DNA from 2 places in the Bacillus sp. JZ39 genome. Region 1 is predicted to be linked to the other one. Evidence: a T-box and tRNA genes for the amino acid it is inferred to sense, from the RefSeq annotation. Region 1 holds a T-box; the other holds one or more tRNA genes.
What was found. The T-box of region 1 lies ahead of serS (serine--tRNA ligase). A T-box ahead of a tRNA ligase gene usually reads a tRNA of that ligase, here a tRNA-Ser.

Region 1 (16,091 bases):
AAGAAGCTCAGTTCATTCGCATGACTGGCGCAGGACTTCGCGAAAGCCATCCGCATGACGTACAGATTACAAAAGAATCACCTAACTATACAATTTCATAATAAATTGTTACAAATTAAAAACATTTGACAGGGTCTCTGACTCTGTCTATTTTTTTTATACTGATTATGATAAAATTTATACTGTTGTGCATTGAAAATGTCCTTAACGGCTTAATTATAGATGAAGAAAATGAAATACGGAGGTCGTACGATTGAACATCAAGAAATGTAAACAGCTACTGATGTCATTGGTTGTGTTAACTCTAGCTGTCACGTGTCTGGCTCCAATGTCAAAAGCAAAAGCAGCCAGCGATCCAATTGATATCAATGCATCTGCTGCTATTATGATCGAAGCTTCTTCAGGTAAAATTCTTTACAGTAAAAATGCAGATAAGAGACTGCCAATTGCGAGTATGACAAAAATGATGACAGAGTATCTGTTATTGGAAGCAATTGATCAAGGTAAAGTGAAATGGGACCAAACCTATACGCCTGATGACTATGTGTATGAAATTTCCCAAGATAACAGCTTATCAAACGTTCCTCTTCGGAAAGACGGGAAATACACAGTAAAAGAATTATATCAAGCTACAGCAATTTATTCTGCAAATGCTGCTGCTATTGCGATTGCAGAAATCGTTGCCGGTTCTGAAACTAAGTTTGTTGAAAAAATGAATGCAAAAGCAAAAGAACTAGGCTTAACAGATTACAAATTTGTTAACGCAACAGGTCTTGAAAACAAAGATCTTCACGGGCATCAGCCTGAGGGGACAAGCGTAAATGAAGAAAGTGAAGTTTCTGCAAAGGATATGGCGATTCTTGCGGATCACTTGATTACTGATTACCCTGAGATACTGGAGACTTCCAGTATCGCCAAAACGAAATTCCGAGAAGGCACCGATGATGAAATGGACATGCCGAACTGGAATTTTATGCTGAAGGGGCTTGTCAGCGAGTATAAAAAAGCGACTGTAGACGGACTGAAAACAGGTTCTACTGACTCTGCGGGTTCATGCTTTACAGGAACAGCTGAACGCAACGGTATGCGTGTCATCACTGTTGTTTTAAACGCAAAGGGCAACCTTCATACAGGCCGTTTCGATGAAACGAAGAAAATGTTTGATTATGCTTTCGACAATTTCTCCATGAAAGAAATTTATGCTGAAGGCGATCAAGTAAAAGGCCATAAAACAATTTCAGTTGATAAGGGTAAAGAGAAAGAAGTAGGCATTGTGACAAACAAGGCGTTCTCTCTTCCTGTCAAAAATGGTGAAGAAAAGAATTACAAAGCGAAGGTCACACTGAATAAAGACAACTTAACTGCTCCTGTGAAAAAAGGAACCAAGGTTGGGAAGCTGACTGCGGAATACACAGGTGATGAAAAGGATTACGGATTCCTTAACAGCGATCTGGCTGGCGTAGACCTTGTTACAAAAGAAAATGTAGAAAAAGCAAACTGGTTTGTTTTGACAATGCGCAGTATCGGCGGATTTTTTGCCGGAATTTGGGGAAGCATTGTTGATACGGTAACCGGCTGGTTTTAATCAATTGAAAGAGCTCTGATGGATGTTAGGGCTCTTTCGCGTAATATACTGAAAAAACCCAATTTTTAATAAAAAATGATTTTCAAAGCGCTAAAAACCGAATAAAATAGTATATATCCATATGAATTATTGGATTTCTAGGATACAATAAGGATTAGAAATCATATAACTATACCTTGATTAGGGGGACCAAGAAATGGCTCAAACAGGTACTGAACGTGTAAAACGCGGAATGGCAGAAATGCAAAAAGGCGGCGTCATCATGGACGTCATCAATGCGGAACAAGCGAAAATCGCTGAAGAAGCTGGAGCTGTCGCTGTAATGGCGCTAGAACGTGTGCCAGCAGATATTCGCGCGGCTGGAGGAGTTGCCCGTATGGCTGACCCTACAATCGTGGAAGAAGTAATGAATGCAGTATCTATCCCGGTAATGGCAAAAGCGCGTATCGGACATATTGTTGAAGCGCGTGTGCTTGAAGCTATGGGTGTTGACTATATTGATGAAAGTGAAGTTCTGACGCCGGCTGACGAAGAATTTCATTTAAATAAAAATGAATACACAGTTCCTTTTGTATGTGGCTGCCGTGATCTTGGTGAAGCAACACGCCGTATTGCGGAAGGTGCTTCTATGCTTCGCACAAAAGGTGAGCCTGGAACAGGTAATATTGTTGAGGCTGTTCGCCATATGCGTAAAGTTAACGCTCAAGTGCGCAAAGTAGTTGCGATGAGTGAGGATGAACTAATGACAGAAGCGAAAAACCTAGGTGCTCCTTACGAGCTTCTTCTTCAAATTAAAAAAGACGGCAAGCTTCCTGTCGTTAACTTTGCCGCTGGCGGCGTAGCAACTCCAGCTGATGCTGCTCTCATGATGCAGCTTGGTGCTGACGGAGTATTTGTTGGTTCTGGTATTTTCAAATCAGACAACCCTGCTAAATTTGCGAAAGCAATTGTGGAAGCAACAACTCACTTTACTGATTACAAATTGATCGCTGAGTTGTCAAAAGAGCTTGGTACTGCAATGAAAGGGATTGAAATCTCAAACTTACTTCCAGAACAGCGTATGCAAGAACGCGGCTGGTAAGAACATAGGAGCGCTGCTGACATGTTAACAATAGGTGTACTAGGACTTCAAGGAGCAGTTAGAGAGCACATCCATGCGATTGAAGCATGCGGCGTGGCTGGTCTTGTCGTAAAACGTCCGGAGCAGCTGAACGAAGTTGACGGGTTGATTTTGCCGGGCGGTGAGAGCACGACGATGCGCCGTTTGATCGATACGTATCAATTCATGGAGCCGCTTCGTGAATTCGCTGCTCAGGGCAAACCGATGTTTGGAACATGTGCCGGATTAATTATATTAGCAAAAGAAATTGCCGGTTCAGATAATCCTCATTTAGGTCTTCTGAATGTGGTTGTAGAACGTAATTCATTTGGCCGGCAGGTTGACAGCTTTGAAGCTGATTTAACAATTAAAGGCTTGGACGAGCCTTTTACAGGGGTATTCATCCGTGCTCCGCATATTTTAGAAGCTGGTGAAAATGTTGAAGTTCTATCGGAGCATAATGGTCGTATTGTAGCCGCGAAACAGGGGCAATTCCTTGGCTGCTCATTCCATCCGGAGCTGACAGAAGATCACCGAGTAACACAGCTGTTTGTTGAAATGGTTAAGGAATACAAGCAAAAGGCACTTGTATAAAACAGTTGAAAGCTGTGGAAACTTATAGTACATTATAAGCACAAATAAAGATCGAAAAGCGTTGATAGGAACTAGTAGGGAGCCTCTCTTTCTAAGAGAGCCGATGGTTGGTGCGAATCGGTGAAAGATGCTGTCTGAATCCATCCTTGAGCGAAATGCTGAAACAAGTAGGCATTTACGGGATAACCGTTATGTTTGAAAGTGGAAAACGAGTCTTTGATTTGTTTTCAATCAGGGTGGCAACGCGAGAGCTCTCGTCCCTTTATGGGGATGAGGGCTCTTTTTATTTTCGACAAATCAATAAAAAAAGGAGTGTTTCGCATGCTTGATACGAAAATGCTGAGAGCAAATTTTCAAGAAATTAAAGCAAAGCTTGTACACAAAGGCGAAGACTTAACTGATTTTGATAAGTTTGAGGCGCTGGATGATAGACGAAGAGAGCTTATCGGCAAGGTTGAAGAGTTAAAAGGAAAACGAAATGAAGTTTCTCAGCAGGTTGCTGTGCTGAAGCGTGAGAAAAAAGACGCGGATCACATTATTAAAGAAATGCGTGAAGTCGGCGAGGAAATTAAAAAGCTTGATGAAGAATTGCGAACAGTGGAAGCTGAGCTTGATACAATCCTTCTCTCAATCCCGAATATTCCGCATGAGTCTGTACCTGTCGGTGAAACAGAAGACGACAACGTAGAAGTGCGTAAATGGGGTGAAAAGCCTTCATTTGCTTATGAGCCGAAGCCGCACTGGGATATTGCGGATGAGCTGGGTATTCTGGATTTTGAACGTGCTGCCAAAGTAACAGGAAGCCGTTTCGTGTTCTATAAAGGCTTAGGTGCTCGTCTGGAGCGTGCGCTTTATAACTTTATGCTTGATCTGCATGTGGATGAGTATAACTACACTGAAGTGATCCCGCCATATATGGTAAACCGCGCAAGCATGACGGGAACGGGGCAGCTTCCTAAATTTGAAGAGGATGCATTTAAAATCAGAGAAGAAGATTATTTCTTAATTCCAACGGCGGAAGTGCCGATTACAAACATGCATCGCGATGAAATCCTTTCAGGTGACAGCCTGCCGATCAACTATGCGGCATTCAGTGCTTGCTTCCGTTCTGAAGCTGGTTCAGCAGGACGTGACACACGCGGATTAATTCGTCAGCACCAATTTAATAAAGTTGAGCTTGTAAAGTTTGTGAAGCCTGAAGATTCTTATGAAGAATTAGAGAAGCTTACAAACCAAGCAGAACGGGTTCTTCAGCTGCTTGAGCTTCCATACCGTGTCATGAGCATGTGTACGGGTGACTTAGGCTTTACGGCTGCGAAAAAATACGATATCGAAGTTTGGATTCCAAGCCAAGACACATATCGAGAAATCTCTTCTTGCAGCAACTTCGAAGCGTTCCAGGCGAGACGTGCGAATATTCGTTTCAGACGTGAAGCTAAAGGCAAGCCTGAGCATGTACACACACTGAACGGTTCAGGACTGGCGGTTGGAAGAACAGTTGCCGCTATCTTAGAAAATTATCAGCAGGAAGACGGAAGCGTTGTGATTCCGAAAGTGCTCCGTCCTTATATGGGGAATAGAGAAGTAATGAAACCGTAAATTATGGAAAGGCGTGCCTGACAAGGTGCGCCTTTTTGCTTATGTAAACACGGCATTTTCATAAAAACAAAAAAAGTTTTTAAAAATGCTTGACCACACGAGAACATACGTGATATAGTAAGTCTTGTCGATACGGAGGAATACCCAAGTCCGGCTGAAGGGATCGGTCTTGAAAACCGACAGGGGTGTCAAAGCCCGCGGGGGTTCGAATCCCTCTTCCTCCGCCATATTGATTTTAATTCTAATGAAACACAAGCATATATTGGAGATTGTTTTGTCCGTTGCATTCGGTGCGGCGGATTTTTTATTTTAAAGAAAAAGTGAATCTCGACTGAGATTCACTTTTTTTGATTATCATGAATAACTGAAGCAATTTGATCTACAATATTTTCAATCGAGTTTTCGTCGTTCAGAAGATCATAATCTTCAATGCGAAGTTTTAAAACAGGGCAGGCATTAAAACCGCTTATCCAGTTCTCGTAGCGTGTATGCATTTCTTCCCAATAAGACCTGCTTGTCTGAAGCTCCATCTCACGGCCGCGTTGTTCAATCCGGTTTAAAATGTTCTCCAGATCTCCTTCTAAATAGATCAACACATCTGGGTGTGGGAAATACGGTGTCATTACCATTGCTTCGAAAAGGCTTGTGTAAGTCTTATAATCAACCTTTGACATTGTCCCTTTATCAGCATGCATTTTTGCGAAAATTCCTGTATCTTCATAAATCGAACGATCCTGTACAAAACCTCCACCGGCTTCAAAAATTGTTTTCTGTTCTTTGAAGCGTTCAGCTAAGAAGTAAATTTGAAGGTGAAAGCTCCAACGTTCAAAATCATGATAGAACTTTTCCAAATATGGATTATGATCGACTTCCTCCAAAGATGTTTTAAATCCAAGCCGTTTAGCTAAAGTTTTTGTTAAAGTCGATTTTCCAACACCTACTGTTCCTGCTACTGTAATAATTGAATTCTTAGGGATATGATGTTCCTTCATACGATAAGCTCCTTTACATGGGCGGCAATGCGTTCAAAGTCGCTCTTATTCAAAACGAAATCCTTTGAATCACCATCTACGGTTAACACTGTAAGTTCAGGGTCTGCTTCCTGCAGCTGCTTGATGGCGACTTCATAATCTGAAATCAGCTGCTCCAAATAGCTAGTTTCAATTTTTTTCTCAAAGGGGCGCCCGCGTTTTTCAATGCGGTGTAGCAATGTAGGCAGACTGGCCTTTATGTAAATGATGAAATTCGGCTTTGGCAGATCATCCGTTAGCAGGTGATATATCTTTTTGTATTTTTCCAGCTGATGTGGAGACAAGGTGCGTTCCGCAAAAATCACATTTTTATAAATATGATAATCAGCTATTACAGGCTGTCCCTTTTTTAAAAAGTGATCACTGGTGTCTTCAAGCTGTTTGTATCTGTGACAAAGAAAAAACATCTCGAGCTGGAAGCTCCATTCCTCTATATTGTCATAAAACTTATCAAGGTACGGGTTATCCTCTACAATCTCATTGATCATAGGGAATCCGAATTCTTGTGAGAGCATCGTTGCGAGAGTTGTTTTTCCTGCCCCGATAGGACCTTCTATTGCAATAAAAGGGGCTGTATTCATCGGAATCCTCCTTATATCTGAAAAACGTGCGTCAGTTACCGACCTTCATATTGTATCACAACCCTTGGGTGCCCCCATGAAAAAAAGACGTTTCCAAATTATCGAAACGTCTTTTTGACAACATTAAATTGATCAGACAGCAGCAGCCAGTTTTGTGGAAAGGAAAGACCCAGCTTCCAATAGCTGATGCCTCTTAAATTCAGCTCTTTAATCAGATTGAATTTTGCTTGAATCGAGCGGGCATCCTCGAACCATACCTCGTGCCTTCTGTTTTCTGCATCAGTATAGCGGAAGAAAGGAGCTTGAGCGGTTTGGTCATACTGAATGGAAGCATTGTTCTGATCAGCTATGACAATGGCTTGCTGAGGGCTTACAGCTCTTGCCGGAGTTCCCCCTGCTGTATATGGCAGCGTCCAGTCATATCCATATAAATTCTGGCCCATGACAATTTTGTTCGCAGGCATTTCAGTCAAAGCATATTCTATGACATCACGGACAGGTCCAATTGGAGAAACCGCTTGAGGCGGCCCGCCGCTATAGCCCCATTCATATGTCATGAGAACAACAAAGTCGACAATTTGGCCATGTGCCCTGTAATCATGAGCTTCATACCATCTGCCCTGCTGTGTTGCACTTGTTTTAGGAGCAAGAGCCGTAGAAATTTCTAAGCCCTCTCGATGAAAAAGATCCCTTGCTTCGCGGAGGAATTGATTATAAGCCTCTCTATCTTGGGGCCGCAAATATTCAAAGTCGAAATGAATGTCACGGAAGCCATATCGTCTGGCATTCTCGACTATTTCATTTAGAAGCCGTCTTTTTACAGTTTCGTCGTTCAAAAGGATCCGGCCAAGTTCATCGCTGAATGCTTGGTTTTCTAGGTTCGTTATAATCATCATCAATGTTGTATTTTGACTTTCTGTAATGCTCCTTAAATTCGTTAAAGGCGGTGCGACTAAGGTTCCGTTCCGCTGTGCCTGGAAGCTGAATGCGCCAAGGAACGTTAAGTAGGGCGACGCTTCTCTGGCCGCCTGTTGGAGATTTTCGCTGACTTGATTTCCTCGGGGCTCCAAATAAGCATTTGATTCGATGTCTCGTTTAGGAGATGGTGGGATGTATAAACGGAAACCAATCTGAAGCACGGTATTTAACTGGATGCGGTTAACCCTTGCGAGCTCGGCTGCCGTTGTATTGAACTGCCGGGCGATAGATGTCAGGGTATCACCTCGCTTCACATCATAGAACTGGCCAGCTATTGGAATGACAATGGTTTGTCCGACAACAAGGCTGTCGGGATTCGGTATTTCATTCGTTTCAGCGATCTCACTTACGGTTGTTCTGTATTGTGAAGCGATAGCAGAAAGAGTGTCGCCTTGTTTTACCACATAAATTTGAATGAAAAACGCCTCCTTTCATATCGCTATCAATGTATGAAAGAAAAGCGCTGATCATGTTTGTTTTTCTGTAATTTGTTCTTCCGTCGTAATTTCTGCGAAAAGAACATTCTCCATCATAGTTAAGGCGAATTCGTTATCTTCGTCACTGTTTGACGCTATACAGTCCTTAGGAATCGTGATGCTGTATTCCCTCATATAAGCGTCATTAGCGGTAAACAGCACACATATATTGCCGGCTATACCTGTTAAGATAATATGTCTCACCTGCAACTCAGTAAGAAGGGTGTGAAGTGCAGTTTCGTAGAAAGCGGAATGTTTTGGTTTGATTAAAAAATAATCAGCATCTTCCGGAGCTATCTTTGTGATGATATCCTTGCTTCTTTCATTTGTGCATTCTTGCTGAATGTTTTTAATGTCAGCTTGCCAAAGTCCATAATGATCATTGATGTAAATAATCGGCCATTCATTTTGTCTCGCGTGCTCCTTTAATGATAAAATATGAGGAACGATTTTTTCTGTTTTTTTAGCGAGGGCTTCTCCCATATCGAATTCAAAATTATTGATCATGTCTACAATGAGAAGGGCTGTATCTGCTTTGGACAATCGACAGTCTCCTTTCCGTTTCAGTTATAGTTAATATGTAGCCTTTTTAGGCAATGAAAAAACTTTGAAAAGAGAGCTTATCCTTATGACACAAGATGAACTTTATATGAAAGAAGCAATTAAAGAAGCGAAAAAGGCTGAAGAGAAAGGTGAAGTGCCAATAGGTGCGGTGCTTGTCGTTAATGATGAAATTATAGCGCGTGCACATAATTTAAGAGAGACTGAACAGCGATCTATTGCCCATGCAGAAATGCTTGTAATTGATGAAGCGTGTAAGGCACTCGGAACATGGCGGCTGGAAGGTGCGACTCTTTATGTGACGCTTGAGCCTTGTCCAATGTGTGCTGGTACAGTCGTACTTTCTCGAGTGGAAAAAGTGGTTTTTGGCGCATTTGATCCGAAAGGCGGCTGTTCAGGCACGCTAATGAACCTTCTTCAGGAGGAACGCTTTAATCATCAGGCTGAAGTGGTGAGCGGTGTGCTTGAGGAAGAATGCGGCGGAATGCTCAGTGCGTTTTTCAGAGAACTAAGAAAAAAGAAGAAAGCCGCCAGGAAAAACTTGTCTGAATAGCACGGTTGCAATTTTTAGGGGAAACAGATATACTTAAGTGTGCATCGTAATAGATGCAACATAAAATTTGATATTTATTTTGCCGTGCTAAGCGGGGAGGTAGCGGTGCCCTGTACCTGCAATCCGCTCTAGCAGGGCCGAATCCCTTCTCGAGGTTCGTTTACTTTAAGGCCTGCCTTAAGTAAGTGGTGTTGACGTTTGGGTCCTGCGCAATGGGAATTCATGAACCATGTCAGGTCCGGAAGGAAGCAGCATTAAGTGAAACCTCTCATGTGCCGCAGGGTTGCCTGGGCCGAGCTAACTGCTTAAGTAACGCTTAGGGTAGCGAATCGACAGAAGGTGCACGGTAAATCAATCATCAAATTTTCAGACTCACCTAACATTAGGTGAGTTTTTTGTTATGTAAAAAGAGCTTTTGGAATCGAAACAAGGTTCATGTATAATGGGAATGATGAATAACGGAGGAGGGCAAACCCGTGAGTTACCAAGCTTTATATCGAGTATTCAGGCCTCAGCGCTTTGAAGATGTGGTCGGACAAGAACACATTACAAAAACGCTGCAAAATGCCCTTTTGCAAAAAAAGTTTTCTCACGCCTATCTGTTTTCCGGGCCAAGAGGAACCGGAAAAACCAGTGCAGCCAAAATATTTGCTAAGGCTGTCAACTGTGAACATGCTCCTGTTGATGAGCCATGCAACGAATGTGCGGCCTGTAAAGGGATAACAAACGGGTCAATATCCGATGTCATAGAAATTGACGCCGCTTCTAATAACGGTGTTGATGAGATTCGTGACATTCGCGATAAAGTGAAGTTTGCCCCATCGGCCGTCACATATAAGGTATATATCATAGATGAGGTGCATATGCTTTCTATCGGCGCTTTTAATGCATTACTAAAAACATTAGAAGAGCCGCCTGAGCATTGTATTTTCATATTAGCAACAACTGAACCGCACAAAATTCCTTTAACCATTATCTCTAGATGTCAGCGTTTTGACTTTAAACGAATTACCTCCCAAGCGATTGTAGGCCGCATGAATAAAATTGTTGATGCTGAACAGCTGCAAGTGGAGGAAGGATCGCTGGATATCATCGCGAGTGCTGCAGACGGAGGGATGAGGGATGCCCTGAGCCTTCTTGATCAGGCCATATCATTCAGCGGCGATATCCTGAAAGTCGAAGATGCGCTTTTAATTACGGGTGCTGTTTCTCAATTATATATCGGGAAGCTTGCACAATCCCTGCATGATAAAAACGTTTCTGACGCACTGGAAACATTAAATGAATTGCTTCAGCAAGGAAAAGATCCAGCTAAGCTGATAGAAGATATGATTTTCTATTTCAGGGACATGCTGCTGTACAAAACAGCCCCTGGCTTAGAGGGAGTGCTTGAGAAAGTAAAAGTCGATGAAACGTTCCGGGAACTAAGTGAACAAATTCCGGCTCAGGCCCTATATGAAATGATTGATATTCTGAACAAGAGCCATCAGGAAATGAAATGGACAAATCATCCGCGTATCTTTTTCGAAGTGGCCGTTGTGAAGATTTGCCAAACCTCACATCAATCTGCTGCTGATCTCCCGGAAGTGGATATGCTGATGAAAAAAATCCAGCAGCTCGAACAGGAAGTAGAGCGGCTCAAAACAACGGGCATAAAAGCAGCTGCGGAAAGCCCGAAAAAAGAAGCGCCGCGTGTGCCAAAGGGCGGGAAATCCAATTACAAAGCGCCAGTAGGCAGAATTCATGAGATTTTGAAGGAAGCCACAAGACCGGATCTTGATCTGCTCAGAAACAGTTGGGGCAAGCTTCTTGCTCATCTCAAACAGCAAAACAAAGTATCACATGCCGCTTTGCTGAATGACAGTGAACCTGTGGCTGCCGGATCGGCGGCATTTGTTCTGAAGTTCAAATATGAAATTCATTGTAAAATGGTCGCTGAGGATAACAACGGAGTCCGGACTAATCTTGAGCAGATTTTAGAATCGATGCTCGGAAAAAGAATGGATTTGATTGGCGTTCCAGAAGCACAATGGGGTAAAATAAGAGAAGAATTTTTAGAAGATCATCAGCAGGAAAATGAAGGATCAAATGAACCGGCTGAAGAAGACCCGCTTATTGCCGAAGCGAAAAAGCTTGTTGGAGCGGATTTAATTGAAATAAAAGACTAACAAAATGAAAGAGAGTGAATGCTATGCGTGGCGGAATGGGTAATATGCAAAAAATGATGAAACAAATGCAAAAAATGCAAAAGGACATGGCGAAGGCTCAAGAAGAGCTTGCAGAAAAGGTTGTTGAAGGAACTGCAGGCGGCGGTATGGTAACAGTAAAAGCAAACGGCCAAAAAGAAATCCTGGATGTTATCATCAAAGAAGAAGTCGTTGATCCAGAAGATATTGATATGCTTCAAGATTTAGTGCTTGCTGCAACGAATGAAGCTTTGAAAAAAGTTGACGAAATCACAAACGAAACAATGGGTCAATTTACAAAGGGAATGAACATGCCAGGTTTATTCTAGGGGGATAAAAGAACATGCAATATCCTGAACCAATATCAAAGCTGATTGACAGCTTTATGAAATTGCCAGGGATCGGACCGAAAACAGCGGTTCGTCTGGCTTTTTTTGTTCTAGGTATGAAAGAAGATGTAGTATTAGATTTTGCGAAAGCATTAGTAAATGCGAAACGCAACCTGACATATTGTTCAGTTTGCGGGCATATTACAGATCAGGACCCTTGCTATATATGTGAAGATACGCGCAGGGATAAGTCTGTTATCTGTGTTGTGCAAGACCCTAAGGATGTTATCGCTATGGAGAAAATGAAGGAATACAACGGACAGTATCACGTTCTTCACGGCGCTATTTCTCCAATGGACGGCATCGGACCGGAGGATATTAAAATACCAGAATTGTTAAAACGATTACAGGATGATCAAGTGACAGAAGTGATCCTCGCGACAAACCCTAATATAGAAGGGGAAGCAACGGCGATGTATATATCAAGGCTCCTCAAGCCATCTGGTATTAAGCTCTCCCGTATTGCCCACGGACTGCCCGTCGGCGGTGACTTGGAATATGCTGACGAGGTCACTCTTTCTAAAGCACTTGAAGGAAGACGTGAATTGTAAGGAGGAAAAAGCGATCCATGGGTTTTCTTCGCAAGAAAACATTAAGAAGAGAGTTTGATGAAAAACTAACCGAGCAGCTTTTTAAGCAAAAGGAAGAGTGGAACAGGCAAAAAAAGCTGGTTGAAAAAAGCTTAGAACCGTCTGCTGAAGTGTTATACGAACTGAAAGTAGCTGAAGCGAAGTATTTTTTTTACTTAAGGGAAGCGAAGCAGCGAAATTTAAAAATCAGCCGGTGGAAGTAAGTGGTCTAAACTCCTGGATCTTCTCATAAGCTTGTACTAGAACAAGCGAAGGAGATGAGAAGATTCATGGAGCCTATTTTTATTATTGGGATTATTTTAGGACTGGTTATTCTTCTTTTTTTATCAGGTTCAGCTGCGAAGCCTTTAAAGTGGATGGGCATCACAGCTGTTAAATTTGTGGCAGGTGCTTTGCTGCTGGTTTGTGTAAATATGTTTGGCGGCAGTCTTGGCATTCATGTGCCGATTAATCTGGTTACAACAGCTATCAGCGGAATTTTAGGGATACCCGGAATAGCTGCGTTAGTCGTTATTAAGCAATTTATCATTTAATTGATATTATGTATTGACTTAGACAACTGAAGGTGTTATTCTAATATACGTCGCTGATGACGAACAGCTTTTTTGAAAAGAAAATACTAAAAAGTTGTTGACAGTAGCGGCGGTAAATGTTATGATAATAAAGTCGCTTAAACGAGCGGTAAACAAAGTTCTTTGAAAACTAAACAAGACAAAACGTACCTGTTAATTCATTTTTTATAAATCGCACAGCGATGTGCGTAGTCAGTCAAACTACTTTATCGGAGAGTTTGATCCTGGCTCAGGACGAACGCTGGCGGCGTGCCTAATACATGCAAGTCGAGCGGACAGATGGGAGCTTGCTCCCTGATGTTAGCGGCGGACGGGTGAGTAACACGTGGGTAACCTGCCTGTAAGACTGGGATAACTCCGGGAAACCGGGGCTAATACCGGATGGTTGTTTGAACCGCATGGTTCAAACATAAAAGGTGGCTTCGGCTACCACTTACAGATGGACCCGCGGCGCATTAGCTAGTTGGTGAGGTAATGGCTCACCAAGGCAACGATGCGTAGCCGACCTGAGAGGGTGATCGGCCACACTGGGACTGAGACACGGCCCAGACTCCTACGGGAGGCAGCAGTAGGGAATCTTCCGCAATGGACGAAAGTCTGACGGAGCAACGCCGCGTGAGTGATGAAGGTTTTCGGATCGTAAAGCTCTGTTGTTAGGGAAGAACAAGTACCGTTCGAATAGGGCGGTACCTTGACGGTACCTAACCAGAAAGCCACGGCTAACTACGTGCCAGCAGCCGCGGTAATACGTAGGTGGCAAGCGTTGTCCGGAATTATTGGGCGTAAAGGGCTCGCAGGCGGTTTCTTAAGTCTGATGTGAAAGCCCCCGGCTCAACCGGGGAGGGTCATTGGAAACTGGGGAACTTGAGTGCAGAAGAGGAGAGTGGAATTCCACGTGTAGCGGTGAAATGCGTAGAGATGTGGAGGAACACCAGTGGCGAAGGCGACTCTCTGGTCTGTAACTGACGCTGAGGAGCGAAAGCGTGGGGAGCGAACAGGATTAGATACCCTGGTAGTCCACGCCGTAAACGATGAGTGCTAAGTGTTAGGGGGTTTCCGCCCCTTAGTGCTGCAGCTAACGCATTAAGCACTCCGCCTGGGGAGTACGGTCGCAAGACTGAAACTCAAAGGAATTGACGGGGGCCCGCACAAGCGGTGGAGCATGTGGTTTAATTCGAAGCAACGCGAAGAACCTTACCAGGTCTTGACATCCTCTGACAATCCTAGAGATAGGACGTCCCCTTCGGGGGCAGAGTGACAGGTGGTGCATGGTTGTCGTCAGCTCGTGTCGTGAGATGTTGGGTTAAGTCCCGCAACGAGCGCAACCCTTGATCTTAGTTGCCAGCATTCAGTTGGGCACTCTAAGGTGACTGCCGGTGACAAACCGGAGGAAGGTGGGGATGACGTCAAATCATCATGCCCCTTATGACCTGGGCTACACACGTGCTACAATGGACAGAACAAAGGGCAGCGAAACCGCGAGGTTAAGCCAATCCCACAAATCTGTTCTCAGTTCGGATCGCAGTCTGCAACTCGACTGCGTGAAGCTGGAATCGCTAGTAATCGCGGATCAGCATGCCGCGGTGAATACGTTCCCGGGCCTTGTACACACCGCCCGTCACACCACGAGAGTTTGTAACACCCGAAGTCGGTGAGGTAACCTTTTAGGAGCCAGCCGCCGAAGGTGGGACAGATGATTGGGGTGAAGTCGTAACAAGGTAGCCGTATCGGAAGGTGCGGCTGGATCACCTCCTTTCTAAGGATATTTTACGGAATATAAGACCTTGGGTCTTATAAACAGAACGTTCCCTGTCTTGTTTAGTTTTGAAGGAACTTTGTTCCTTGAATAAGTTAAGATGGGCCTGTAGCTCAGCTGGTTAGAGCGCACGCCTGATAAGCGTGAGGTCGGTGGTTCGAGTCCACTCAGGCCCACCATCTTATATAACGGGGCCTTAGCTCAGCTGGGAGAGCGCCTGCTTTGCACGCAGGAGGTCAGCGGTTCGATCCCGCTAGGCTCCACCAACGTGTTCTTTGAAAACTAGATAACAGTAGACATCACATTCAATTAGTAATACAAGATATCACATAGTGATTCTTTTTAACGGTTAAGTTAGAAAGGGCGCACGGTGGATGCCTTGGCACTAGGAGCCGATGAAGGACGGGACGAACACCGATATGCTTCGGGGAGCTGTAAGCAAGCTTTGATCCGGAGATTTCCGAATGGGGAAACCCACCACTCGTAATGGAGTGGTATCCATATCTGAATTCATAGGATATGAGAAGGCAGACCCGGGGAACTGAAACATCTAAGTACCCGGAGGAAGAGAAAGCAAATGCGATTCCCTGAGTAGCGGCGAGCGAAACGGGATTAGCCCAAACCAAGAGGCTTGCCTCTTGGGGTTGTAGGACACTCTGTACGGAGTTACAAAAGAACGAGGTAGATGAAGAGGTCTGGAAAGGCCCGCCATAGGAGGTAACAGCCCTGTAGTCAAAACTTCGTTCTCTCCTGAGTGGATCCTGAGTACGGCGGAACACGTGAAATTCCGTCGGAATCCGGGAGGACCATCTCCCAAGGCTAAATACTCCCTAGTGACCGATAGTGAACCAGTACCGTGAGGGAAAGGTGAAAAGCACCCCGGAAGGGGAGTGAAAGAGATCCTGAAACCGTGTGCCTACAAGTAGTCAGAGCCCGTTAACGGGTGATGGCGTGCCTTTTGTAGAATGAACCGGCGAGTTACGATCCCGTGCAAGGTTAAGCAGAAGATGCGGAGCCGCAGCGAAAGCGAGTCTGAATAGGGCGCATGAGTACGTGGTCGTAGACCCGAAACCAGGTGATCTACCCATGTCCAGGGTGAAGTTCAGGTAACACTGAATGGAGGCCCGAACCCACGCACGTTGAAAAGTGCGGGGATGAGGTGTGGGTAGGGGTGAAATGCCAATCGAACCTGGAGATAGCTGGTTCTCTCCGAAATAGCTTTAGGGCTAGCCTCAAGGTAAGAGTCTTGGAGGTAGAGCACTGATTGGACTAGGGGCCCCTACCGGGTTACCGAATTCAGTCAAACTCCGAATGCCAATGACTTATCCTTGGGAGTCAGACTGCGAGTGATAAGATCCGTAGTCGAAAGGGAAACAGCCCAGACCGCCAGCTAAGGTCCCAAAGTATACGTTAAGTGGAAAAGGATGTGGAGTTGCTTAGACAACCAGGATGTTGGCTTAGAAGCAGCCACCATTTAAAGAGTGCGTAATAGCTCACTGGTCGAGTGACTCTGCGCCGAAAATGTACCGGGGCTAAACGTA
Region 2 (16,091 bases), 490 kb from region 1:
AGCCCGCTGTGGCAGTGACGCTGATTGAACTTGGAATCGCGCTTGAGGAAATCGAAACTGCGCTCGACTTAGAGCAGGGGCTTGAGACATTGAAGCGGGAATTGGGGGAATAGCGAATGAACGACCAATCCTGTGTAAAAATCATGACAGAATGGGATATTGTGGCCGCCAGACAGCTGGGACGAAACGTTGCGAAAGAACTGGGTTTCGGCACGGTAGACCAGGCTAGAATTACAACGGCTATTTCAGAATTAGCCAGGAATATTTATTTATATGCCGGCAAAGGGCAGATTGGAATTGAACAGGTCGCAGACAGAGGAAAAAAAGGCCTGAAAATCATAGCGGAAGACCAAGGGCCGGGAATTCCTGATATCCGAAAAGTCATGGAAGACGGGTTTTCAACGTCTGGAGGACTTGGTGCGGGACTTCCCGGGGTCAAAAGGCTGATGGATGAATTCAGCTTAAATTCCGTAGCGGGGGAAGGAACAGAGATACAAGCCATCAAATGGCTTCGGTAGGAGGTAAGAACGTGGATTTTAGGGAGGTTATTGAGCAGCGGTATCATCAGCTGCTTAGCCGATATATAGCCGAATTAACAGAAACATCTTTATATCAAGCCCAAAAATTCAGCCGAAAAACAATCGAGCACCAAATTCCTCCGGAAGAAATCATCAGCATTCACAGAAAAGTGCTGAAGGAGCTGTATCCAAGTCTCCCGGAAGATGTGTTTCATTCGCTGGATTTTTTAATAGAAGTCATGATTGGTTATGGAATGGCTTATCAGGAGCATCAAACCCTTAGAGGGATACAGCAGGAAATCAAATCAGAAATTGAAATCGCGGCAAATGTCCAGCAGACGCTGCTCGGAACTAAAGTTCCTCAGGAGGAAGCGCTGGATATCGGCGCCATCAGTGTTCCCGCTAAACAGATGAGCGGTGATTACTACCATTTTGTCAAAGACAAGGAATCCATCAATATCGCAATCGCGGACGTGATCGGAAAAGGCATTCCAGCGGCTTTATGCATGTCCATGATTAAATACGCGATGGACTCTTTGCCGGAAACGGGCATACACCCTTCTCAAGTGCTGAAAAATTTGAATCGTGTTGTTGAACAAAACGTTGATGCCAGTATGTTTATTACGATGTTTTATGCGAATTACAATATGGACAATCATCAATTTACATATGCTTCAGCGGGACATGAACCGGGATTCTATTATTCTCAAAAGGACAACACGTTTTACGATTTAGAGGCCAAAGGACTCGTTCTCGGCATCTCACAGGACTATGACTACAAACAATTCGATCAGCATCTGGAAAAGGGCGATATGATTGTTTTATTTTCTGATGGCGTCACAGAATGCAAAACGGAAAACGGTTTCTTGGAGCGTCCTGATCTGCAGAAGCTCATTGAGGAACATATGTGTTCCTCCGCGCAGGAAATGGTCAAAAACATTTATGACAGCCTCCTCAAATTGCAGGATTTTCAGCTTCACGATGATTTTACGTTAATTGTTTTGCGGAGAAAGGTTTAACGTCTGCCAGACGAGGGTATAAAGCAACTAGTGATTAGTGATTTGAAGGAAAATTTGAGGTGATACGAATGAATATAAATGTTGATGTGAAGCAAAACGAGAATGATATACAAGTAAACATTGCAGGAGAAATTGATGTATACTCAGCCCCGGTGCTCAGAGAGAAGCTCGTTCCTCTGGCAGAACAAGGAGCTGACTTAAGAATTTGCCTGAAAGATGTCAGCTACATGGACAGTACCGGATTGGGCGTTTTTGTAGGGACCTTTAAAATGGTGAAAAAACAAGGCGGGTCGCTGAAACTTGAAAATCTTTCTGACCGGCTGATCCGACTGTTTGACATTACAGGCTTGAAGGACATCATTGATATTTCTGCAAAGTCAGAAGGTGGAGTGCAATGAAGAATAATGTTGATTACATCGAAATGAAAGTGCCGGCCCAACCTGAATATGTTGGAATTATAAGACTGACGCTATCAGGGGTCGCAAGCAGAATGGGCTATACGTACGATGAAATTGAAGATTTGAAAATCGCAGTCAGTGAAGCGTGCACAAATGCGGTTCAGCACGCTTACAAAGAAGATAAAACTGGGGAAGTGTCAATACGATTCGGTGTGTTTGAAGACCGTTTAGAGATTATTGTGGCGGATGAAGGAGACAGCTTTGACTTTGATCAAAAGCAGCAGGATCTAGGGCCGTACACACCTTCGCACACAGTTGATCAATTATCAGAAGGAGGGCTCGGTCTATATTTAATGGAAACGCTCATGGATGAAGTCAGAGTGCAAAACCACTCCGGCGTCACCGTAGCGATGACAAAGTATTTAAATGGGGAGCGAGTTGATCATGACACAACCATCAAAAACTACGAAACTAACTAAAGATGAAGTCGATCGGCTCATAAGCGATTACCAAACAAAGCAAGATGAACAGGCGCAGGAAACGCTTGTGCGGGTGTATACAAATCTGGTTGACATGCTTGCGAAAAAATATTCAAAAGGCAAAAGCTTCCACGAGGATCTCCGCCAGGTCGGCATGATCGGGCTGCTAGGCGCGATTAAGCGATACGATCCTGTTGTCGGCAAATCGTTTGAAGCTTTTGCAATTCCGACAATCATCGGTGAAATTAAACGTTTCCTCAGAGATAAAACATGGAGCGTTCATGTGCCGAGACGAATTAAAGAACTGGGTCCAAGAATCAAAATGGCGGTTGATCAGCTGACCACTGAAACACAAAGATCGCCGAAAGTAGAAGAGATTGCCGAATTCCTCGATGTTTCTGAAGAAGAGGTTCTTGAAACGATGGAAATGGGCAAAAGCTACCAAGCCTTATCCGTTGACCACAGCATTGAAGCGGATTCGGACGGAAGCACCGTCACGATTCTTGATATCGTCGGATCACAGGAGGACGGATATGAGCGGGTCAACCAGCAATTGATGCTGCAAAGCGTGCTTCATGTCCTTTCAGATCGTGAAAAACAAATCATAGACCTTACGTATATTCAAAACAAAAGCCAAAAAGAAACTGGGGACATTCTCGGTATATCTCAAATGCACGTCTCGCGCTTGCAGCGCAAAGCTGTGAAGAAGCTCAGAGAGGCCTTGATTGAAGATCCCTCGATGGAGTTAATGTAATGATCCAGGTTGAAGAAAATGAGCATATTCAAACTCTAGTATATCAACTGAATAAAGAAGGGAAATCGATTTGCGGTGACAGCTTTTTTATGAAAGCTGATGATAAGGAGTTAATTTGCGCGGTTGCTGACGGACTGGGAAGCGGATCACTTGCTAACGAATCCTCTGCAGCCATCAAAGACTTAGTGGAAAACTATGCGAGTGAAGACGTAGAAACAATTATCGAACGCTGTAATCAGGCGATGAAAAACAAAAGAGGCGCTACAGCATCTATCCTGAAAATCAATTTTGAGCAAAGGCAGTTTACGTACTGCTCTGTCGGAAATGTACGGTTTATTCTGCATTCCCCGTCTGGTGAAAGCTTTTATCCTCTGCCGATTTCGGGCTATTTATCAGGCAAGCCGCAAAAATACAAAACGCACACCGCCACCTATGAAAAGGGTTCAAAGTTCATTATACATACAGATGGACTCAACGTACCTGATATCCGCTCCCATTTAAAAAAAGGCCAATCGGTAGAAGAAATATCGAATTCGCTGAAAATGAAAATGTATACGACATCGAGAAAAGATGACCTGACCTATATTCTCGGACAGCTGTCCTAAAAAACCAGAAAAAGAAGCTGGACATCCGGCTTCTTTTTTTTTGCGGTTGACTATTAATAAGTGCGCTTATTATAATTAATAAGTGAACTTATCATTCTGGGAGCTTATGGATGTGGAATTATGAATACACAGCGATAGCTGATGCGGATGTGGGAAAACCTGGAACTGTTATCAGGAAACAGAAACAATGGATCAATGGGAGACGGGTATTGCATCAGATTCTTTGAAAGGACAATTTCAAAATGGAACGGAAGGAACATTGCTTCTGCAAGGAAAAACAATTCTCTTATGGCTTGAGCATGTGGAGAAACATCGGGCGTTTTCTGTCATGGTCAACATGCCCGCATAGCAATGTAAAAATGGAGTTTTTTCACGTGCTTCAAAAGCAAAAAGAAGATTTGTGTATCACATATGGAATTGTATTAGAAGGCGCTGAAGCAAAAAAGTGGGGAGAAATCATTGGGACTGAACTGTCTAAAGACATGCCGACGGCTGTCAGCAGGCTTGTTCACCTTTGCGGAGGAGTGATAAAATGAACACAAATTATTGGATCGGCGTTGTGTCAGAGCAGCATGTATTAAAAGGCGCTGCCGGCGGTTTTGCACAGCTGTGCCATGGAAAAAAAGCCCCGCTCGCCAAAATGAAAGAGGGAGATTGGCTGATTTATTATTCTCCGAGAGACGCATATCCAGACGGCAAACTGCTGCGAAGCTTTACTGCGATCGGCAAAGTAAAAAGCGGAAACATCTATCCGTATCAAATGGCTCCGAATTTTATTCCATACCGATTAGATATAGACTATTATCCATGCCATAAAATCGGTTTTTACGACATTAAATCAAAGCTTGAATTCGTTCAGGAAACCAAGCATCTTGGCTTTTTATTTCGCAGAGGACACTTTGAAATAAGCAAAAAAGATTTTTTGACAATAGCACAAGCGATGGGAGTTAACATAAGTGGAATGGCACTCTAAATTTAGCGGTCCGAACACAAGCCCGGGCTTTTTATTATGGCAGGCCACGCAAAGCTGGCAGAGGAAAGTGGGAAAAGCATTGGCTGAGTTTGACCTGACCCACGTTCAATTTGTTCTGCTGACCTCGTGCAAGTATATGATTGCTCACGGAGAAACCGTCACGCAAAAAAAACTTGCAAGCTTCAGCCAGACCAATATCATGATGGTTTCGGAGGTTGTGCGGACGCTTGAGAAAAAAGGATTTATCGAAAGAAGCAAAAATCCCCAAGATAAAAGAGAGGTTCTCCTGTCTCTTACAGAAACAGGAGGAGAAAAAGTAACAGCGGCTTTGCCAATTGTTGAGAAGATTGATCAAGCCTTCTTTGCAGCTGCGATGAAAAAAGAGAATTTTCTGAGCGGATTACAGGAACTATTGAAACATGAGTAAAGATACGGGCAGCGTCAGCTGTCTTTTTTTATGTGTTTTTTTCGGTTTTTGATACACTAGAGACAGAACGACAAAATTGGAGGCTTTGGTTACATGGAAACGTCAGCCCTTTTAAAACAGCAAATTGCGAAAGAAATAAGTTTATCACAAAAACACGTTGAAAGTGTCATCCGCCTGCTTGAGGACGGCAATACAGTCCCGTTTATTGCCCGGTATCGAAAAGAGCAGACGGGTTCAATGGATGAGGTTCAGATTCAGACGATTTCTGAACGCTGGCAATACATACAAAACCTGAATCAGCGAAAAGAAGAAGTCATCAGGCTGATTGCAGAGCAGGATAAACTGACAGATGATCTAAAACGTAAAATCGAGCAATCGGTGAAGCTTCAGGAAGTGGAAGACCTTTACCGCCCTTATAAACAAAAACGTAAAACAAAGGCGACAGTCGCCAAAAGCAAAGGCCTTGAGCCGCTTGCCGACTATATCCTGACACTTCCCCAAGATGATCGTCTGGCAGCAACAGCAGACCAATACATCAGCGAAGAAAAAGAAGTGTTCACACGAGAAGAAGCGATTGAAGGCGCCAAGCACATTATTGCGGAACAAATTTCAGACGAGCCGACCTTCAGAAAGTGGATTCGCCAGGAAACCTTCAAAAGAGGAACCATTAAGTCCGCAACCGGAAAGTCGGCAGACACCGATGAGAAAAATGTGTATGAAATGTATTACGAGTATGAAGAGCCAATTGCAAAAGTCGTTCCGCATAGGGTACTGGCAATGAACCGCGGCGAAAAAGAAGATATTTTAAAGGTGTCAATCGAACCGCCTGCGGATCACATTAAGGCGTATTTAGAAAAACAAATCATTAAAAATCGCTCAACATCCGTAAAAGAGATTTTGCAGGAGACAATTGAAGACAGCTATAAAAGGCTGATCCAGCCGGCAATCGAGCGTGAAATCAGGAAAGAGCTCTCAGAAAAAGCTGATGAACAGGCGATTCATATTTTCTCAGAGAACTTGAGAAAACTTCTTTTGCAGCCGCCGATGAAAGGCAAAACCGTTCTCGGTGTTGACCCAGCCTTTCGAACCGGCTGTAAGCTCGCTGTGTCAGATGAGACTGGAAAAGTCTTGGAAATTGATGTGATCTATCCGCATGCGCCAGTCAACAAAACAAAAGAAGCCCATGAAAAAGTGAAAAAGATTCTTGAGCAGTATCAAGTCGAGATGGTGGCGATCGGAAACGGCACAGCATCCAGAGAAACAGAACAATTCATCGTCAATGTACTGAAAGACATGCCGCGCAAAATTTATTATGTGATCGTCAATGAAGCGGGTGCAAGCGTCTATTCGGCTTCAGAGCTGGCCCGAGAAGAATTCCCTGACCTTAAGGTTGAAGAGCGCAGTGCCGTGTCTATTGCGCGAAGACTTCAAGACCCGCTTGCGGAGCTCGTTAAAATCGATCCGAAGTCTGTTGGTGTCGGACAGTATCAGCATGACGTCAGCCAAAAACGCTTAAATGAATCTCTGCGGTTTGTAGTCGAAACGGTCGTAAACCAGGTGGGAGTAAACGTCAACACAGCCTCCGCCGCGCTGCTTCAGTATGTAGCGGGATTATCGAAGTCTGTAGCAGGCAACGTTGTCAAAAAACGTGAGGAAATCGGAAAGTTTTCAAATCGAAAAGAACTGAAGGACATCCCAAGGCTCGGTGCGAAAACCTATGAGCAATGTATCGGTTTCTTAAGAGTGCAGGAAGGGACAGAGCCTTTGGATAGAACAGGCATTCACCCGGAAAGCTATAAAGAAACAAAAGCGCTTCTGAAAAAACTCGGACTTTCAACAGAACATATCGGCACGGCGGAATTGAAGGACAAAATCAATCAGCTGGCGCTTTCTGAAACGGCAAAAGAGCTGGGAATCGGCGAAATCACTCTGAAAGACATTTGTGAACAGCTGACAAGGCCGGAACGCGATCCGCGCGATGAGGTGCCTAAGCCTTTGCTGAAAACAGACGTCCTTCAGCTGGAAGATTTGAAAGAGGGAATGGAACTGCAGGGCACCGTGCGCAATGTAGTGGACTTTGGAGCGTTTGTTGATATCGGAGTCAAACAAGACGGGCTTGTGCATATCTCAAAATTGAGCAATCAATTCGTCAAGCATCCTCTTGATGTCGTATCTGTCGGCGATATTGTGACAGTTTGGGTTGACGGCGTAGATGTACAAAAAGGCAGAGTATCGCTGTCTATGGTAAAATAAAAGCACTGCTTACGAGCAGTGTTTTTTCCTATAGAAATACCAGCATTGATTCAGCAGTTTAATTTGGTAATTATCTTTTTCAAGGAACGCTTTTTGCATCTGCTTTTTAAGCCAATTTGGCATAGGCTCATTCCTCCTCAGCTTTTATCATAAGAGGGACGGTGATTACCATATTGTATGCGAACGGTGAATTGTCCCGTTCAATGTTTTTTAAGTGAGGTGCACTATGGATAATATAGAGCTTCAAAAGCTGACAGAGGATATTTCTAAAACATATTTTAAAAAGCCGTTCCGCCATCAGGCGCTTTTTAATGACAGGCTTAAAACCACGGGCGGAAGGTACCTGTTAACCTCTCATAACATTGAATTGAACAGAAAATATCTGATTGAACACGGCAGGGAGGAGCTGATCGGCATCATCAAGCACGAGCTCTGCCATTATCATCTCCACCTTGAAGGAAAAGGGTACAAGCACAGAGACAGAGATTTTAGAATGCTATTGCAGCAGGTCAACGCGCCGAGGTTCTGTACACCCCTTAAGAAAAAAGCGGAAAACAAAAAAACTTATATGTATATCTGTACGGCCTGCGGCCAACAGTATATAAAGAAGCGCGCCATGAACCCTGACAGATACAGATGCGGAAAATGCCGCGGAAAAATAAAAAGAATTTTTTCGTGAAAAAGGTTGACGAATATGGCAAGCCTATGTTACATTATAAAAGTCGTCACGAGAGATAAATAAAAACATTTACCTCTTGACACTGCAAATCAAGGCTGATATAATAAGTCTTGTCTCATTATTCCACAGTAGCTCAGTGGTAGAGCTATCGGCTGTTAACCGATCGGTCGCAGGTTCGAATCCTGCCTGTGGAGCCATATTGGAGAAGTACTCAAGTGGCTGAAGAGGCGCCCCTGCTAAGGGTGTAGGTCGCGTAAGCGGCGCGAGGGTTCAAATCCCTCCTTCTCCGCCATAAGATTTCGATATAAGTTCTCAACCATCGGCCCGTTGGTCAAGCGGTTAAGACACCGCCCTTTCACGGCGGTAACACGGGTTCGAATCCCGTACGGGTCATTCCATTTCGTTGGGCTATAGCCAAGCGGTAAGGCAACGGACTTTGACTCCGTCATGCGTTGGTTCGAATCCAGCTAGCCCAGCCATTTTTATTTTTGAAATCTAATAGTAAGAGCCATTAGCTCAGTTGGTAGAGCATCTGACTTTTAATCAGAGGGTCGAAGGTTCGAGTCCTTCATGGCTCACCATTTGTCTTTTTGCGGGTGTGGCGGAATTGGCAGACGCGCTAGACTTAGGATCTAGTGTCTTACGACGTGGGGGTTCGAGTCCCTTCACCCGCACTTTATTTACAAAGTGCACGCAAATCGGTTTTACTAGGTTAAGAGCCTACTAAACCAGCACAAACACAATTTAATGATCACGCGGTCGTGGCGGAATGGCAGACGCGCTAGGTTGAGGGCCTAGTGGGTGAATAACCCGTGGAGGTTCAAGTCCTCTCGGCCGCATCTCAATAATACCAAGGGTTTAACCACCTTTGGTATTATTTTTTTGTGCGGAAATACGGCTATGAGAGAAGAGTTGCTCACCAAAACTCACCAGTTACTTAAAGTAATCATCCAAACGGTCGGCAGTTCCTTCTGTTTATTAGGAAAAAGATATCCGTTCATTGTAAAAGAAACGAACCATGTCCTATTCGTTCAAAAAACTAAAGGGTGATACATATTATACATGATTAATATGTATCACCCTTTTCTTTCTTGTTTAACAATCGCGCTTGAGGAGAACATAAGCTAATACAACTGACTCGATTTCTAAAGTTGCTCCATTCTTTTTTTAAACAACTCATCCACAACCTGTTTTAAAATCTCGTACGACTGAATTTCCTTGCTCAATTCGTAAATATTAGATAACACAATTAATTCATCTGCGTGATACATTTGTTGGAAATCAATTAGTTCGCGACGAATTGTTTCTCGATCACCCATGATTGTATACCCCAGTCGACTGTGGAGAATTTCTAATTCAAACTGTGATAACGATTCTAGGAAGTTTTCAGTGGGTGGAATAAGCTTACTTAAATTATTTGTATAAATATCAATATACACCTGCAAATGACTTGCAGAAATAAAAGATTCCTCGTCTATAGATTCTGCTGCAATCACATTAATGCAAGCGATCACATAAGGTTCTTGTAAATAAGAAGACGGTTGGAAATTTTCTCGATAAATAGAGAGCGCTTCTTCCATCGAATGGGGGAAAATTGAGCGCCAAATGCATAGGGTAAACCAAGCTTTGCAGCAATTTCCGCTGAATCCGTTGAGGATCCTAACACAAAAACAGGCACATGCGTTCCAATACCCGGATAAGCGCGAACCTCACCCTGTACACTCTTATCCCCGACAAAACGCAAAATATCATTTACTTCTCTTTCAAAGAAAAACACTCCATTATGGTTGGAACGACGAATCACATCGGCCGTTTTTTGATCCGTTCCGGGTGCGCGTCCTAATGCCAAATCTACACGATTTGGATATAATGTTTCAAGTGTTCCAAATTGCTCCGCTACGATTAATGGGGAATGATTTGGCAACATAATACCCCCTGAACCTACGCGAATGTCTTTTGTATTTGCTAATATATGTTGTACAATTGATACGGTTGCTGCACTTGCATAAGCGTCGTGATTATGATGCTCTGCAAACCAAATCCGTTTATAGCCCATATTATCTACAGCTTTAGCTAATGACACTGCAGAATCAATCCCTTGTTTCATTGTTTCTCCTTGTCTTAATGGAGCAACTGAAAAAACAGATATATCAAATTTTTTCATAATTTCACCTCTAAAATAATGAACTTATACAAGATCAATGGAAAAAACATTTTGAAAAATTGTTTCATATTAAATGGTGTCCATTCCTCTTTGATTTGCATGCAAATAAATATATACTTTCTCAAACGATCAATACATAGGCAAAATAAAGTTATTTCACAATTTCACTTTATTTTTAAAGTTTTAAGCAAACATAAAAAAATGTTCAGTGAACAAAATATGTAAAATACATCTTATTTTTCAGAAAGGATACAAGAAAATGATTGATGAAATAGATAAAAAAATACTTGATGAGCTGTCTAAAAATAGTCGCCTTACAATGAAAAAATTAGGGGAAAAAGTACATCTCACTGCACCAGCAACCGCATCAAGAGTAGTAAAGTTAATAGACAATGGCATAATAAAAGGATGTAGTATCGAAGTGAATCAAGTGAAATTAGGCTTCTCTATACATGCTTTTCTTAATATTTATATCGAAAAAATCCATCATCAACCCTATTTAGCTTTTATAGAAACACAAGATAACTATGTAATAAACAATTATAAAGTTAGTGGAGACGGTTGCTATTTGCTTGAATGTAAATTTCCTTCAAACGAGGTATTAGATCAATTTTTAAATGACTTAAATAAACATGCAAACTATAAAGTGTCGATTGTTATTGGTAAATAGTTAACTTTATAAAACGGAGATGTGCGGTCATATAACATGATATATATGCTCTAAAAAAGCCCTAGGTTGGATATGGAATTTACCAAGCTGGGGCCTTTTTATACATTATAATAACAAGCGCATTATTCATCAGACATTAATGAAGTATTATAATGCTTTTTTACTTCCTTAATAGACAAATAAAGCTGATAGTTTCCATACTTCAATAAATCATTCAGAAGGTGATTTAAAACTTCTTGTGAATGAACCGTTACCTTCAGAAGATAACATGCATCTCCCGAAATACGATGAGCTTCGCTAATTTCATTACGAGTAGCAATAAATTTCAATAAATCATCATGCGTATATGCATTCATGAAAAAGAAGACAAAGGCTGTAAAAGAAAACCCCATCTTCAATTCATCAACCACAATCGAATATGCTTTAATGATACCGTTATCCTCCATTTTTTTGATGCGATTGCCTACCGCTTGTCCTGTCATATGAATTTTTTCACCGATTTCTTTCCATTGTATCCGAGCATTTTTATTTAATAATTGGAGAATTTGAAAATCAATTGAATCAATTTGCATAGTAACTCCTTTCACAGTGAAAAAGTTTTACATAATAGTATTTCATGAGACCATCGAAAATTCAATGGAAATTATATATCCTTATACAGTATAAAAATTTTAAGAGGTGAAAAAATGACAACAGCTTTATTAGTGATTGATATTCAAAATGATTACTTTCCAAATGGGAAGATGGCTTTAACAAACCCAGAGAAAGCAGCACAAAATGCGGCTAAACTACTTTCACACTTTAGAAACACAGGCGCACCTGTCTTTCATGTACAGCATATCACAGAAGGTAACATCGCTCATTTTTTCCATCCAAATACAGAAGGTGTCGAAATTCATGAGTCAGTACGTCCATTAGAGAAAGAGACAGTCATTGTAAAACATATGCCGAATAGCTTTTTCAATACAGATTTAAATGGAAAGCTACAAGAAGAAGGGGTTAAAGAATTAGTTGTTTGCGGTATGATGTCCCATATGTGTATTGATGCAACAGTTCGTTCTGCAGTTGAACATGGTTATGTATGCCAAGTGGTAGAAGATGCTTGCGCAACAACAACATTGCAAATTGAAGATAAAATCGTTCCTGCTGAGCATGTCCATTACGCATTTATGGCCGCATTAAATGGTGTCTATGCAACAGTAAAAACCACAGAGGCATTTTTAAAATAAAAGAATTTCCTGCGCGAACATAACGTCTTTCTTTTCACAAGAAAGATGATTCAACAACTTAAAAAAGGATGTTCAGAAAAATACTTCTGGACATCCTTTATTCATTATCTTTTATTGTTTTTCAGTATCATTATTCCCATCTGATAAAAGATCAAGATGTCCTGTTTTTGATCCATAGTAAGACCATGTACAGGGATTGTTTTTGCCATAAATATAGATATTGATGAAGGTTTACATAAAGCACCTAATTGCTTGATTTACTTTAATGTTAGATCCCTCAATAACTCCATTCTCTTCTAATTTCTCTACTCTAGCTGTAGCTGATGGGCATGTTAAATGTACTCTCTCCCAGATCTTTCATTGAATTCGGCTATTATACATAATTTCTCTATAATTTTTTATCTGTTTGATCTATTTGAACGTTAATTCCTTTCGAAAATAAAGTCAAAGAGTTAAAACACTTTTTTTTATCTATGTATTCGAACGCTGCTGATATTATACACTTAACTCTGTCGATCTAAGACAAATAAAAAAAGAAAGTGAGTTGTAAATATGAATATTACACAAATTCGAAATGCAACAATTGTTGTAAAATACGCAAATAAAAAATTTTTGATAGATCCTATGTTAGCAGAGAAAGGTACGTACGCTACTTTCCCTGAAACGATCAGACAAGATTTATTTAATCCTTTGGTGAGTTTGCCAACATCAATTGATAACATTCTGGATGGCGTAGATGCGGTAATTGTTACTCATCTACACCTAGATCACTTTGATGATGTGGCAAAAAACGTATTGCCAAAAAACATCAAAATGTTTGTTCAAAATGAAGCAGATGCAAAAGAAGTAAAAGCAAGTGGTTTCAAAAATGTAGAAGTGCTACATCAAGACACTGTTTTTGAAGGGATCCAATTAGTAAAAACAAAAGGTGAACATGGCAGAGGGGAAGAGTTATTAAACTTAATGGGTGATGTTTGTGGATTAGTATTCAAGCACCCAAGTGAAAAAGTTTTATATGTAGCTGGGGATACAGTTTGGTATGATGCTATCGAAGACGAGATTCATACACATCAACCAGAAATCATTGTGGTTAATGGTGGAGACAATCAAAGATTAGATTTAGGTTCACTCATCATGGGAAAAGAAGACATCTATGAAGTTCACAAGGCTGCTCCTCATGCTAAGATTATATCTGTTCATATGGAAGCTGTTAACCATTGGACACTATCTAGAGAAGAATTAAAAAACTTTAGTAAAGAAAAAGGATTCTCAAGTAATATTTTAGTGCCAGAAGATGGCGAGTCTTACACATTTTAATATGAACACCGACAAATAAATAGAAGAAGCTCATAATTATAAAAACTAATCATGAGCTTCTTCTAATAATGAATATTTTAAATTTTAAATATATCGAAAATCCTAAATATACGGAATAACAAAAATGGAATGTTCCAATGATGACAAAAAAACTTGAAAAGCAACAAAGATGTGTCGTTAGGAGGTAGAATTCATGGTAATGACAAAAAAAGATACAAATATATCAACACAGCAGCCTCTTTGGTTACAAGGTTATATTGATTCACCAGAAAAACAAAACCAACTTTATAAAAAAACATTAAAAATCTTGATTTTTTCACAAATATTTGGGGGAGCAGGACTTGGAGCTGGGATAACAGTTGGGGCGCTTCTTGCACAAGATATGATAGGATCGGAAAATGTAGCAGGAATTCCAACTGCCCTCTTTACTTTTGGATCTGCCGTAGCTGCCCTGCTTATAGGAGCATCCTCACAACGTTTTGGTCGCAGAGCTGGACTTGCAGGTGGTTTCCTTATAGGCGGATTAGGTGCTATAGGTGTGATAATCGCGGCTTTAATTAACAGCGTTGCCCTATTATTTGTTTCTCTTCTTATTTATGGAGCAGGTATGGCTTCTAATCTTCAAGTTCGGTATGCTGGGACAGACCTTGCAAATGAGAAACAACGGGCAACTGCTGCAAGTATGGCCTTAGTTTCTACTACTTTAGGAGCTGTAGTAGGTCCTAACTTAGTTAATACAATGGGGGAATTTGCAGATTCAATTGGTGTTCCCAATTTAGCTGGTCCGTTTATTATGTCAGGAGCAGCTTTTATAATTGCTGGAATTATTCTCTTAATTTTTCTTCGTCCAGATCCGCTGTTTGTATCAACAGCTATTGCGAATGCTGAGAAAAAAGACGATAAAGTACAAATAGGAGGAAGTCTAAAAAATCCTGCTATAGACAAAAAAGGAATAATGGTAGGAGCTGTCATTATGATTTTAGCTCAACTAATCATGACAGCTATTATGACAATGACACCGGTTCACATGGGTCATCACGGTCATGGTTTAAGCGAAGTGGGATTAGTTATAGGACTCCATATTGCAGCGATGTATCTTCCTTCACCATTGACTGGTTTATTAGTAGATAAGTTTGGTCGCACAACTATGGCTATTGCTTCAGGTGCCACACTTCTTGCCGCTGGGTTGGTGGCAGCTATTGCACCGGCAGACTCATTATCATTGCTAATCCTAGCACTAGTATTACTAGGGGTAGGTTGGAACTTTGGTTTACTAACGGGAACTGCCCTTATTATAGATTCAACACATCCATCTCTACGTGCAAAAACACAGGGAACATTCGATGTTTTATTAGCACTATCAGGAGCAGCAGGTGGAGCCTTGTCAGGAATGGTTGTTGCACATTCTAGTTATACAATACTATCAATTTCTGGAGCCGTTTTATCATTGTTACTCATTCCAGTAGTTATTTGGTATTTTAGAAGGATTCAGGAAAAAGCATAAGCTTATATAACTGTCTTTGAAGAACCTAAGTAGACATTACTTTACCGGAACCTCCTTTTTCTATTTATTATAGTAAGGAGTTGATATGGCATTAGTGGCATGTATATAACTACACAATTATTTAGTTGTTCGTTGACAGTCTAAAAATAGTGCCCATCTTGTGCCCAGAATTCGTGAAAAATGATGAAAATAGGTATAAATAAAATAAACAGACGCTTTGAATAAAAGCTTTTGTAAACCATGATATGTTTTTATTAGGTTGAGGGACTCGAACTAACAAAGAAGATACCAAATTATATTGGTATCTTCTTTTGTTTTTGCACCATAGTGATCAAACTTTTCTACATGATTATAATGGTTTTTGTGTCTTACCTCCTACTTTTTAACAAATTACGATTTACCTTTATGAGAGTTATATGCACAAAACTTTATAAAAAGAGATTCAAACAGATTTAAACAATAAAGGACTATTTACCCTTTACAAATTACGACAAATACTTCATGTTTTTTGTAATTCAACCTTATTTTATGACAAATATATGAATATTTTGTCACATTGTAAAAGATGTACTTATTTTATATATTTAGAAAAAAGAGAGGGGGACCATATAAAGAACGAGAGTGAAGTTCAGAGAGAGGGCTTTTTGCCCAGATTCAGAAACCGATTTTGTAAATGTAAACTTCTTTTAAAAATGGTATTTGGGGTGGGGTTATGAGGAAAGCTTTTTTATCTAAGTCTTACAAGCAGCAATTCAGGAAATGCTTCATGTTGTTAGCAATCATATTATTAATCGTAAGTAACCTGTTTACTGTCTTGCCTAGCACAGTTAAAAAGGCAAAGGCTGTTACTTCAGATAGTAAGTGGCTAACCATGAAATATGATGGATTTTCCACTGATACTGCAAATCAATTGTTTTATTTAAATGGTTCTGCAGAAGTTCCCAATGGGACTGATTTTATACGGCTAACACCAGCATCTGAAACACAAGCTGGGGCAGCTATTAACAAAAATGAGATTTGTCCGAAAGACAATTATTCATTTAGCACAGCCTTTTCGTTTAAAATGAGTAATCCTGGCCCTAAAGGTCCAAGTGACGGGTTA

Region 2: it encodes a tRNA-Ser, which carries the amino acid that the T-box ahead of serS (serine--tRNA ligase) is inferred to sense. The anticodon was not compared.

Annotation. Positions count from the first base shown of each region.
Region 1 is NZ_CP096389.1:16,430-32,520, forward strand. Features, by position in the region: gene guaB (IMP dehydrogenase) at 1-101, shown strand, start outside; gene dacA (D-alanyl-D-alanine carboxypeptidase) at 254-1,585, shown strand; gene pdxS (pyridoxal 5'-phosphate synthase lyase subunit PdxS) at 1,782-2,666, shown strand; gene pdxT (pyridoxal 5'-phosphate synthase glutaminase subunit PdxT) at 2,688-3,278, shown strand; T-box leader at 3,331-3,543, shown strand; gene serS (serine--tRNA ligase) at 3,600-4,877, shown strand; tRNA gene M1D65_RS00095 (tRNA-Ser) at 5,012-5,104, shown strand; gene dck (deoxyadenosine/deoxycytidine kinase) at 5,216-5,869, opposite strand; gene dgk (deoxyguanosine kinase) at 5,866-6,489, opposite strand; gene M1D65_RS00110 (LysM peptidoglycan-binding domain-containing protein) at 6,588-7,871, opposite strand; gene M1D65_RS00115 (isochorismatase family cysteine hydrolase) at 7,935-8,486, opposite strand; gene tadA (tRNA adenosine(34) deaminase TadA) at 8,572-9,057, shown strand; RNA gene ffs (signal recognition particle sRNA large type) at 9,140-9,404, shown strand; gene dnaX (DNA polymerase III subunit gamma/tau) at 9,534-11,225, shown strand; gene M1D65_RS00135 (YbaB/EbfC family nucleoid-associated protein) at 11,249-11,572, shown strand; gene recR (recombination protein RecR) at 11,587-12,183, shown strand; gene M1D65_RS00145 (YaaL family protein) at 12,201-12,425, shown strand; gene bofA (sigma-K factor-processing regulator BofA) at 12,492-12,755, shown strand; rRNA gene M1D65_RS00155 (16S ribosomal RNA) at 13,001-14,550, shown strand; tRNA gene M1D65_RS00160 (tRNA-Ile) at 14,653-14,729, shown strand; tRNA gene M1D65_RS00165 (tRNA-Ala) at 14,741-14,816, shown strand; rRNA gene M1D65_RS00170 (23S ribosomal RNA) at 14,898-16,091, shown strand, end outside.
Region 2 is NZ_CP096389.1:509,836-525,926, forward strand. Features, by position in the region: gene rsbS (RsbT antagonist protein RsbS) at 1-113, shown strand, start outside; gene rsbT (serine/threonine-protein kinase RsbT) at 117-518, shown strand; gene rsbU (phosphoserine phosphatase RsbU) at 530-1,537, shown strand; gene rsbV (anti-sigma factor antagonist RsbV) at 1,606-1,935, shown strand; gene rsbW (anti-sigma B factor RsbW) at 1,932-2,414, shown strand; gene sigB (RNA polymerase sigma factor SigB) at 2,380-3,168, shown strand; gene rsbX (phosphoserine phosphatase RsbX) at 3,168-3,773, shown strand; gene M1D65_RS02620 (hypothetical protein) at 3,884-4,000, shown strand; gene M1D65_RS02625 (hypothetical protein) at 3,961-4,122, shown strand; gene M1D65_RS02630 (hypothetical protein) at 4,073-4,309, shown strand; gene M1D65_RS02635 (EVE domain-containing protein) at 4,306-4,746, shown strand; gene M1D65_RS02640 (MarR family winged helix-turn-helix transcriptional regulator) at 4,730-5,173, shown strand; gene M1D65_RS02645 (Tex family protein) at 5,267-7,426, shown strand; gene cmpA (cortex morphogenetic protein CmpA) at 7,436-7,549, opposite strand; gene M1D65_RS02655 (SprT family protein) at 7,653-8,105, shown strand; tRNA gene M1D65_RS02660 (tRNA-Asn) at 8,228-8,302, shown strand; tRNA gene M1D65_RS02665 (tRNA-Ser) at 8,307-8,397, shown strand; tRNA gene M1D65_RS02670 (tRNA-Glu) at 8,427-8,498, shown strand; tRNA gene M1D65_RS02675 (tRNA-Gln) at 8,510-8,584, shown strand; tRNA gene M1D65_RS02680 (tRNA-Lys) at 8,611-8,686, shown strand; tRNA gene M1D65_RS02685 (tRNA-Leu) at 8,698-8,779, shown strand; tRNA gene M1D65_RS02690 (tRNA-Leu) at 8,861-8,944, shown strand; partial or broken gene M1D65_RS02695 (LLM class flavin-dependent oxidoreductase) at 9,251-10,269, opposite strand; gene lrpA (transcriptional regulator LrpA) at 10,529-10,939, shown strand; gene lrpB (transcriptional regulator LrpB) at 11,062-11,511, opposite strand; gene M1D65_RS02710 (cysteine hydrolase family protein) at 11,626-12,168, shown strand; gene M1D65_RS02715 (MBL fold metallo-hydrolase) at 12,721-13,485, shown strand; gene M1D65_RS02720 (MFS transporter) at 13,679-14,989, shown strand; partial or broken gene M1D65_RS02725 (isopeptide-forming domain-containing fimbrial protein) at 15,924-16,091, shown strand, end outside.